Regions from separate parts of the Microbacterium sp. MMO-35 genome, predicted to be linked through region 2. Evidence: predicted binding sites of a transcription regulator. Region 2 holds the regulator's gene; each other region holds the start of a gene.

Region 1 (3,272 bases), on a different contig from region 2:
GCCGAGGAGCGGGTTCCCGCGAATGCCCAGCCGCGCTCGTCGACGTCCTTGAGGATGAGCGTGCGCGCGTCGGGGACGCCGTCGGCATCGACCGTCGCCAGGGTCGCCGCGTGCGGCTCGGCGACACCCGCCTCGGCAGCCCCGGTGATCCAGTTCAGGAACAGCGCGAGCGGATCGCCCGTCACCGATTCGGGATGGAGCGCGGGCGGGGAGCCGGTCAGCGACGGGCGCGACCGCAACCAGGCGGCGGGCGTGGTGTGCATGCCCCCATCCTGCAGGATCCGCGCCCCGGGGCGCCTCAGCGTGCCGCGATCCGCGCCGCCGCCGCCCGGATCTCGTCGTGCGGGAGCGCGAAGCTCTCGTGGCCGTCCCGCCCCGTCATGTCCTCGGCGGCGACGAGGGAGTTCCAGACCGCCTCGTCGACGGCCTGCACCGCGGCCGTGAGGAACGGATCCATCCGCCCCCAGGGCACGAAGCGCAGCTCCTCGTACCCGGCCGGCTCGTCCGCGGGGAACGCCGAGCTCAGCGCACCGGAGTTGGCCGTCGACAGCGCCAGCACGATGTCGCCGGAGAAATGGCTGCCCGCGGTTCCGCTGCGACCGAGTCCCAGTGCGCCGCGGCGGGCGAGCGCCGCGCACTGCCCCGGCAGCAGCGGTGCATTCGTGACGATCACGACGATCGCGGACCCGGCTCCGCTCGCGGCCCGCCCTCGGGCGCGGTCCTCGGCGAACCAGTCGGTGTCGTCCATCGGGTTCGGTGCCGCGGTCCGCTGCCCGAGCGGGATGCCGCCCAGGCGCAGTTCCGATCGGGAGCCGAAGTTCGCCTGGACCAGCGCGGCGACGACGTACTCGTCCTCCCCGTGCCGGACGACCCGGGAGGCCGTGCCCGTGCCGCCCTTGAAGCCGTAGCAGTTCATCCCGGTTCCGCCGCCGACGCTCCCCTCCCGGACCGGTCCGGCCTTCGCCGCATCCAGCGCCTCGGCCGCGTGCTCGGGACGCACGTGACCGCCGTTGATGTCGTTGAGGTACCCGTCCCAGGTCTCCCCCACGACCGGCAGCAGCCACTGCGCCGCGAGGTCGGGACGGGTCGCGGCGAGCCAGGCGTCGACACCGGCGTGCACGGCTCCCACCGCGTGCGAGTTGGTGATCGCGATCGGCAGGGCGAGGGATCCGGATTCGTCGATCCAGCTGCGCCCCGTGAGCTCCCCGTTGCCGTTGAACGAGTGCACCGCGGCCGCGCACGCGTCGCCCACGCCGGCGCGTCCGCGCGGCAGGATCGCGGTCACCCCGGAGCGCACGGCGTGGGCGCCCTCCCCCGTCACGAGCGTCGTGAAGCCGACCTCGAGGCCGGGGACATCGGTGATCGCGTCGAGCGCACCGGGTTCGCCGTCGAAGACGATGCCGAGGTCGCGGGCGCGCGGGCGCCGTTCCCGCTGCTGCGAGGAGGGACGTGACGTCATCATTGTTCCGATCTACTCTGAACGATTGTTCAGAAGTTTACGATAGATCCTTCTCATTTGCTTGACAGGATCGAGTTAACCCTCTTGAATCACTGTTCAAGCGCCGCGGCTGTCCCGATGCTACGGCGGATCCCACCAGGAGCCGATGATGTCTCGACCGTCCCCCGCCGATTCTTCGACCGCCGCCCCGCCGGACCCCGCGCTGACCGGCGGCACCGCACTCGCCCGCCGCCGCCTCGGCGTCTGGGCGATCGTCTTCTTCGTGATCTCCGCCGCGGCTCCGCTCACGGTGGTCGCCAGTGCCGCCCCCACCGACTTCCGCCTCGCCGGGATCGGCGGCCCCGGCGCGATGCTCGCCTCGGGCGTCGTCCTGATGCTGTTCGCGGTCGGCTTCACCGCGATGTCCCGGTACGTGCGCAACGCGGGAGCGTTCTACATCTACGGGGCGAAGGGTCTCGGCAAGCCGGTGGGGATCGGGATCGTGTTCGTCACGATCTTCTCCTATGCCGCCCTCTGCATCTGCTTCTACGGCTTCGTCGGGTTCTTCGGCGAGATGACCTTCGACGCGCTTTTCGGGATCAAGCTGCCCTGGACCGTCTACGCGCTCATCGCCTTCCTCGCCGTCGGCATCCTCGGCTACCGCAAGATCGACGTGGGGGCGAAGGTGCTCGCCGTGCTGCTCACCGCCGAGGTCGCGATCCTGCTGGTCCTCGCCATCGGCGTGCTCGCCCAGGGCGGGCCCGAGCCGATCTCGTTCGCCGCCTTCGCCCCGCAGAACGTGTTCTTCGCCGCGGGCAGCGGCGCGCTGTTCGTGTTCGGATTCGGCGCCTACCTGGGCTTCGAGAGCACGGCGATCTACACGGAGGAGGCGATCCGGCCGGCCCGCACGGTGCCGATGGCGACCTACATCGCGATAGCGTTCCTGGGCGTCTTCTACGCCTTCACGTTCTGGATCCTCACGGTCGCCTTCGGCGTCGACGGCGTGCTCAAGCTCGCTCAGCAGGACACCTTCCAGGACATGGTCTTCGATGCGGGCGAGCAGTACCTGGGTCTCTGGGCGTCGATCACGATGCGGATCCTCATCGTGACGAGCTTCTTCGCCTGCCTGCTCGCATTCCACAACGCCTGCACGCGCTATCTGTTCTCGATCGGACGCGAGCGCCTGCTGCCCGGCTGGCTCGCCCGCACCCAGATCAAGACCCAGGCGCCGCACCATGCCAGCCTCGTGATGAGCATCATCTCGCTCGCCGCGATCGTCATCACGCTCGCCACCGGCGCCGACCCGTTCCTCGGCTTCGCCCTGCCCGTCTACTCCGTCGGCGTGGCCGGCCTCGTGTTCGCGCAGGCGGTCGCCGCGATCGCCGTCGTGGGCTTCTTCCTGCGCGACCGTCGAGGACACAGCGTCTGGCGCGTGCTCGTCGCCCCGGCCCTCGGCGCGCTCGGCCTCATCGTCGGATGGATCCTCATCGCGACGAACTTCAGCCTCGTCTCCGGGGTGGAGGGGCCGATCAACCTGGCACTGCTCGCCCCGACACCCGTCCTGTTCCTCGCGGGGATCGTGATCGGGTTCGTGCTCAGGGCCCGCAACCCCCGGCACTATGCTGAGCTGACCACCGTGGTCGTCGACGACGAGGGCTGAGCCCACGGCCGCCGCATCCGGACACGGCGACCCGGTCACCACGCAGGAAGGGGTCGCCGTGCCGGCACCGCACAAGCACAGCGCACGGCGCGCCGAGCTGATCTCCGCGACCCGCCGCGTCGCGGGGCGCAGCGGGTTGAACGCCACCAATGTGCGCGCCGTCGCCGCCGAGGC
Region 2 (3,272 bases):
TCTCGGGCACCGGATGGGTGTTCTCGTTCACGTTCAGCGCCACGGGCAGCGGCGCCTGCGGGGCTCCATACGGGCGGAGCCCGCGGAGGTCGTCACGAAGGGGTAAGTCGTCGAGCGAGGCAGTCACCCTGCCATGCTAGGCGGCTCGGATGTGCACCGGCGCACAGATGTCGGCGGTTGCAGAGCTCCGGCGGAGCACGGGTGCCGAGTCCGGCGCGGTGCGAGTCAGCGCTGCGTCGCGCTGTACTGCGCGGGGATCGCCAGGTGCTGACCGACCTCGATCACGCCGCCGCCGATCATGTTGAGCTGGGAGATGTCAGCCACGACGTCGCGCGGATCCGCGTCGGGTGCGATCTCGCCCGCGATCGACCACAGCGTGTCCCCGGGCTGCACCGTGACCGTCGCGAACGCGCCTCCCGCGGTGTGCTCGCCCGAGGCGAGAGCCGATCCCCCGCTCAGTGCGGCGAAGGCGATCCCGGCGGCCACCGGCAGCGCGACCAGCGCCGCCAGCACGCGCCGACCGCGGGCGGTGATCCGCAGACGCGTGGCGGGGACCGGTGCGGCGAAGGTGATGCTGCTCATGGTGCTTCTCCTCTGTTGTGTGCGGGTCCGCCTCTCCCCGGATCCCGATAGCTCCTCTGTGTGAGCTTCCGGGGGTCTGGGCCTCTGGAGAGGCGAACCTACGTTCCGAAACTACTTTCGAGTTCGAACATCTGTCAAGCGTTCTTCGAAAATCGGGGATCCGAATTCATCGACACGCTCGAACAGATCTACCGATTCCGCTCCGGTCTCGGATACGGTTTCGATAACAAGACCCCATCACGGACCACCGACATTCGAACCGCCGCCCCCGGACAGGCGGGATCGAACGGCTCCGCGAAGGCCGGACGCACACGAAGGAGATGGCATGAGCGACGGCGCGACCCCCGGCTCCGAGGCCCCGCGGACGCGGCGCCGCAAGAGCCTCAGTGCGAAGCAGATGGCGATCCTCGAGGTCATCCAGACCTCGATCGCCCGGTACGGCTACCCGCCGAGCATGCGCGAGATCGGCGACGCCGTCGGCCTCAAGTCGCTGAGCAGCGTGACGCATCAGCTCGGCCAGCTCGAGCTGAGCGGCTACCTGCGCCGCGACGCCGGCAAGACCCGCGCCATGGAGGTGCTGATCGACCTCCCGGGGACCTCCACGGAGAACCCCGCCGACACGGCGCCGTCGGTCGGCGACGCGGCCCTGGTGCCGCTCGTCGGCCGGATCGCGGCGGGTGTGCCGATCACGGCGGAGCAGCAGGTCGAGGAGATCTTCCCCCTCCCCCGCCAGCTCGTCGGCAAGGGCGACCTGTTCATGCTGAAGGTCTCCGGCGAGTCGATGATCGACGCCGCGATCTGCGACGGGGACTGGGTGGTCGTGCGCTCCCAGGGCACGGCCGAGAACGGCGAGATCGTCGCCGCGATGCTCGACGGCGAGGCCACCGTCAAGACGTTCCGCCGCCGCGACGGTCACGTGTGGCTGCTGCCGCGCAACAGCGCGTTCGAGCCCATCCTGGGCGATGACGCGACCGTGCTGGGCAAGGTCGTGGCCGTGCTGCGCGCGGTCTGATCCTCACGCGCCATCGCGCCATCGCGCCATCGCGCCATCCGCGCCGATACCCCCTCTGCGCACCGAGGCCCCCTCTCAGATCCGGATCTGAGAGGGGGCCTCGGCGCTGTGAGGGGGCCTCGACGAGCAGGACGACCTACACGGTCAGACCGCGACCGACACGTCCTCGCGGACGCGACGGGTGGCCTCGACGATGTTGCGCAGCGAGGCGTTGGTCTCCTCGTAGCCACGCGTCTTCAGGCCGCAGTCCGGGTTGACCCAGAGCTGACGCGTGGGGATCTCCTCGACGGCGCGACGCAGCAGCGTCTCGATCTCGGCGGTCTCCGGCACGCGCGGCGAATGGATGTCGTAGACGCCCGGGCCGATGCCGTGGTCGAAGCCCGAGGCGGCGATGTCGGTGACGACCTCCATGCGGCTGCGGGCGGCCTCGATCGACGTCACGTCGGCGTCCAGAGCGCGGATCGCGTCGATGACCACGCCGAACTCCGAGTAGCAGAGGTGGGTGTGCACCTGCGTGGCGGTCTCCGCACCGGCGGTGGAGAGACGGAACGAGGCGACGGACCAGTCGAGGTAGGCCGGCTGGTCGGCCTTCTTGAGCGGCAGCAGCTCGCGCAGCGCCGGCTCGTCGACCTGGATCACGCCGATGCCGGCGGCCTCGAGATCGGCGATCTCGTCGCGCAGCGCCAGCGCCACCTGGTTCGCGGTCTCCGCGAGCGGCTGGTCGTCGCGCACGAACGACCACGCCAGGATCGTGACGGGACCCGTCAGCATGCCCTTCATCGGCTTCGCCGTGAGGGACTGGGCGTACTGCGACCAGGCGACCGTGATCGGCGCGGGGCGGGAGACGTCCCCCCACAGGATCGACGGACGCGTGGCGCGGGATCCGTAGGACTGCACCCAGCCGTTCTCGGTGACGTCGAAGCCGTCGAGGTTCTCGGCGAAGTACTGCACCATGTCGTTGCGCTCGGGCTCGCCGTGCACGAGCACGTCCAGGCCCAGCTCCTCCTGGAGCTCGACGACACGGCCGATCTCGTCGCGGAGGAAGCCGTCGTACTCGTCGGCGGTGATCTCGCCCCGGGTGAACTGCGCACGGGCGCGACGGATCTCGCCGGTCTGCGGGAAGGATCCGATCGTGGTGAGCGGCAGCGCGGGCAGGTTCAGCGCGTTCTCCTGCGCCACGACGCGGGCGTCGTAGTCCCCGCGGCTGAAGTCGCCCTCGGTGAGGCCCGCGGTCCGCGCACGCACGGCCTCGACGCGCACGCCGGAGGCGCTCAGGCGATCGGCGAGAGCGGCGGACGCGGCGTCGAGCTCGGCGGCGATCGCGTCGCGGCCCTCGGCGAGACCCGTGGCGAGGGTCGTGACCTGGGCGACCTTCTGGTCGGCGAAGGCGAGCCAGCTCACCAGCCGGGCATCGAGCTTCGTCTCGTCCTCGACGTCGTGCGGCACGTGCTGCAGCGACGTGGAGGTCGCGGCGGAGACGCCGGCCGCGCCGAGACCGCGCAGCGCCTCGAGGGTGTCGAAGGCCGCAGCGAGGTCGCCGCGCCAGATGTTGTGACCGTCGATCACGCCGCCGACGAGCACCTTGTCCGCGAGTCCGGGGACGGCAGCGGGCACGGTGCCGCGCACCAGGTCGAGGCCGATCGCCTCGATCGGGGCCCCGGCGAGGACCTCGAGGTTC
Region 3 (3,272 bases), on a different contig from region 2:
CGGGGCGCCCATCCGCGGCTCTGCCGTCAGCCGGCGCTCCCCCGCTCCTCGCACCGAAGAGCGGGATGACGGGGGCGAGGCGCTCGTCCTCGGACGGCGCCCCGCCCCTCTCATCGCTCACGGCTCACCCCGGTCGCCGAGCTCCGTCGAAGCACGGTCGCTGAGCCCCGTCGACGCATGATCAGGCCGGACGACGCTGAGCCAGCTCGTCGGCGGCCGCGGCGGGAGCCGACGCGCCGCCGATGCCGAGCTTCTGCTTGATCTGCGTCTCGATCGTCTCGGCGATGTCGGGGTTCTTCAGCAGGAAGTTGCGGGCGTTCTCCTTGCCCTGGCCGAGCTGGTCGCCGTCGTAGGTGTACCAGGCGCCCGACTTCTTCACGATGCCGTGATCGACGCCGAAGTCGATGAGGCTTCCCTCGCGAGAGATGCCCACACCGTAGAGGATGTCGAACTCGGCCTGCTTGAACGGCGGAGCCATCTTGTTCTTCACGACCTTGACGCGCGTACGGTTTCCGACCGCCTCCGCGCCGTCCTTGAGCGTCTCGATGCGGCGGATGTCGAGGCGCACCGAGGCGTAGAACTTGAGCGCCTTGCCGCCCGCGGTGGTCTCCGGCGAGCCGAAGAACACGCCGATCTTCTCGCGCAGCTGGTTGATGAAGATCATCGTGGTGTTGGTCTGGTTCAGGCCACCGGTGAGCTTGCGCAGCGCCTGCGACATCAGTCGTGCCTGGAGGCCCACGTGCGAGTCGCCCATCTCGCCCTCGATCTCCGCACGCGGCACCAGGGCCGCCACGGAGTCGATGACGATGAGGTCGATGGCTCCCGAGCGCACGAGCATGTCGGCGATCTCGAGCGCCTGCTCGCCGGTGTCGGGCTGGGAGACGAGCAGCGCGTCGATGTCGACGCCGAGCTTCTTGGCGTACTCGGGGTCGAGGGCGTGCTCCGCGTCCACGAACGCGGCGATGCCGCCGGCGCGCTGCGCGTTGGCGATCGCGTGCAGCGTGAGCGTCGTCTTACCCGAGGACTCCGGACCGTAGATCTCCACGATCCGTCCCCGCGGCAGTCCACCGACACCGAGCGCGACGTCGAGCGCGATGGAGCCGGTGGGGATCACGGCGACAGGAGCGCGCTCGTCGCTGCCCAGCCGCATGACCGAGCCCTTTCCGAACTGCTTGTCGATCTGGGCGAGTGCGGTCTCGAGGGACTTCTCGCGGTCTGCGGGAGAGGGCATGTCGTGCTCCTTCGTGCTCGTGAACTGCCGCCTGTAGGCTGTCGCGGCCGCCCCGGCTGGGGCGAGCTCTCCGACAAGGCGTATGACCTCGTGGTCATGTCGAACACGTTAGGAGGGGCCACCGACATCGAGCCGAAGGTCCCGGGAATCGTGCAGATGCCGATCACGAGATCATCTGTGCAGGACGATACGCCCACCTCGAACATGTCTTCGACGACACGCCGACGAAACAGCGAAACCGATCGAACACCGGACGAACCGGCGGTCGATCAACGACGCTTCGGCTCGAGCCGGCCCACGCCGTGCCGTCGAGAGTCGGGAACATCGGTCTCGGCGCACAGCGCCAGCCACACCTCGCGCGGGGGCACACCCGCTTCCATGGCCTGCACGGCGGTCCGTCCGCCGACGGCCGTCAGCACCAGGTCAGCCACGAGCGCAGCACCACGCGCCCCGAACTCCGCGTCGACCGCGCGGAGGAACTCACTTCTCCGCATCCGGTCAGCGCAGCGAGAGCTCGGACTCGACCGAGGCCACCAGGTCGTCCGGGACCACGTCCGGGATGACCTGCAGCCCCTCGAGCACGGCGATGCGATCACCGACCTCGCGCATGATCGTCGAGATGGGGACGTCGAGCGCTTCGGCGACCGAGGCGAGAATCTCGCTGGAGGCCTCCTTCTGCCCGCGCTCGACCTCGCTGAGGTACCCGAGCGCGACAGATGCCTTTCCTGCGACCTGGCGGAGGGTGCGGCCCTTCTGCAGACGGAAGTCCCGCAGCACGTCGCCGATCTCCTGTCGTACGAGAATCATCGGGACCTCCTCTCCCCCATCGCCCCGGCGGAACCGCCGGATCGGATGGTCAGTCTAACCCGACCTGACATGTTCGACACTACTGTTTCGTCCTGTGCATTGAATGTGAGCACACTCGACTCAACTTCATCCAGAAGCACTCTATTCCCGCTGCGGGACGCCGGGCGCGCCCTGGCCGGATCCGTCGTCCGTCACCGTCTCGAGAAGCAGTTCGAGCGCCGCCTCCACGGTCGCCGCCCGGATCGCGGCGCGGTCGCCCGCGAACAGGAACCGACGGCTCAGCACGCGCTCCCCCACGCTCACGCCGATGTGCACGGTGCCGACGGGCTGCCCGCCCTGCGCCGTGGGTCCGGCGACTCCCGTGGTGGCGAGACCAGCGTCCGCCGGCCGCCCGTCGACAGCGAGGGCCGCACGCGCCCCGGTCGCCATCTGCCGGGCCACGTCCGGATCGACGGGCCCGCGGGCTTCGAGCAGCTCCGGATCGACGCCGAGCAGCGAGGACTTGACCGGCGTGGCGTAGGCGACCACCGCACCGTTGAGCACGTCGGACGCGCCGGGAACGGCGACGATCGCGGCGCACAGCGCCCCACCGGTGAGCGATTCCGCGACCGCCAGGGTCATGCCCCGCTCCCGCAGCGCGTCCAGTACGACCGCGGCCCGGGGCGCGACGTCGTCCATCAGACGCCGGTCTCGCGATCAGTCCGAGAACCGCGCACCTGAGCGACGACGTAGTCGATGCCGCTGAGGATCGTCAGGATCAGCGCGGCGATCATGAGCACCGTCGTCATGATCGTCCACGCCGGAAGACCGATCCACGCCTGCAGCGGCAGCAGCGCCCAGGACAGGGCGATCCCCTGCACGGTCGTCTTGATCTTGCCCATCCAGGCCGCCGCGACGACATGCTCCTTGACGATCGTGAAGCGGTGGATCGTGATCCCCCACTCCCGGATCAGGATGATCAGCACCAGCCACCACCACACCTCGCCGAGGATGGCGAGGCCGATGAACCCGGCTCCGGTGAGCAGCTTGTCGGCGATCGGATCCCAGAGCTTGCCGAAGTCGCTGACCAGGTCGTACTTGCGGGCGAGATAGCCGTCGACCCAGTCGGTCGAGATCGCGAGGATGAACAGCCCGGCGGCCACCCAGCGCAACACCGGCTGGCTCGCCCCGTACGTGCCGCCGAGCAGGAGCAGCACGAAGAAGACGACGGCGAGCGGGATCCGGGCGACCGTGA

The links. The regulator LexA, encoded in region 2, represses DNA repair genes until DNA is damaged. The targets are predictions, from matches to a motif close to TCGAACANNTGTTCGA.
Region 1: the regulator LexA is predicted to act here: its motif matches at 1,477-1,492, upstream of WFJ01_RS11075 (DmpA family aminopeptidase).
Region 3: the regulator LexA is predicted to act here: its motif matches at 1,430-1,445, upstream of recA (recombinase RecA).

What each region holds. Positions count from the first base shown of each region.
Region 1 covers NZ_JBBCVH010000004.1:301,279-304,550, reverse strand. The annotation lists gene WFJ01_RS11080 (pyridoxine/pyridoxamine 5'-phosphate oxidase) at 1-263, opposite strand, end outside; gene WFJ01_RS11075 (DmpA family aminopeptidase) at 299-1,459, opposite strand; gene WFJ01_RS11070 (APC family permease) at 1,608-3,098, shown strand; gene WFJ01_RS11065 (TetR family transcriptional regulator) at 3,157-3,272, shown strand, end outside.
Region 2 covers NZ_JBBCVH010000013.1:26,029-29,300, reverse strand. The annotation lists gene WFJ01_RS17770 (histidinol-phosphate transaminase) at 1-127, opposite strand, end outside; gene WFJ01_RS17765 (LysM peptidoglycan-binding domain-containing protein) at 226-582, opposite strand; gene lexA (transcriptional repressor LexA) at 908-1,594, shown strand; gene metE (5-methyltetrahydropteroyltriglutamate--homocysteine S-methyltransferase) at 1,739-3,272, opposite strand, start outside.
Region 3 covers NZ_JBBCVH010000004.1:394,486-397,757, reverse strand. The annotation lists gene recA (recombinase RecA) at 182-1,231, opposite strand; gene WFJ01_RS11505 (DUF3046 domain-containing protein) at 1,501-1,725, opposite strand; gene WFJ01_RS11500 (helix-turn-helix domain-containing protein) at 1,730-2,038, opposite strand; gene WFJ01_RS11495 (CinA family protein) at 2,180-2,716, opposite strand; gene pgsA (CDP-diacylglycerol--glycerol-3-phosphate 3-phosphatidyltransferase) at 2,716-3,272, opposite strand, start outside.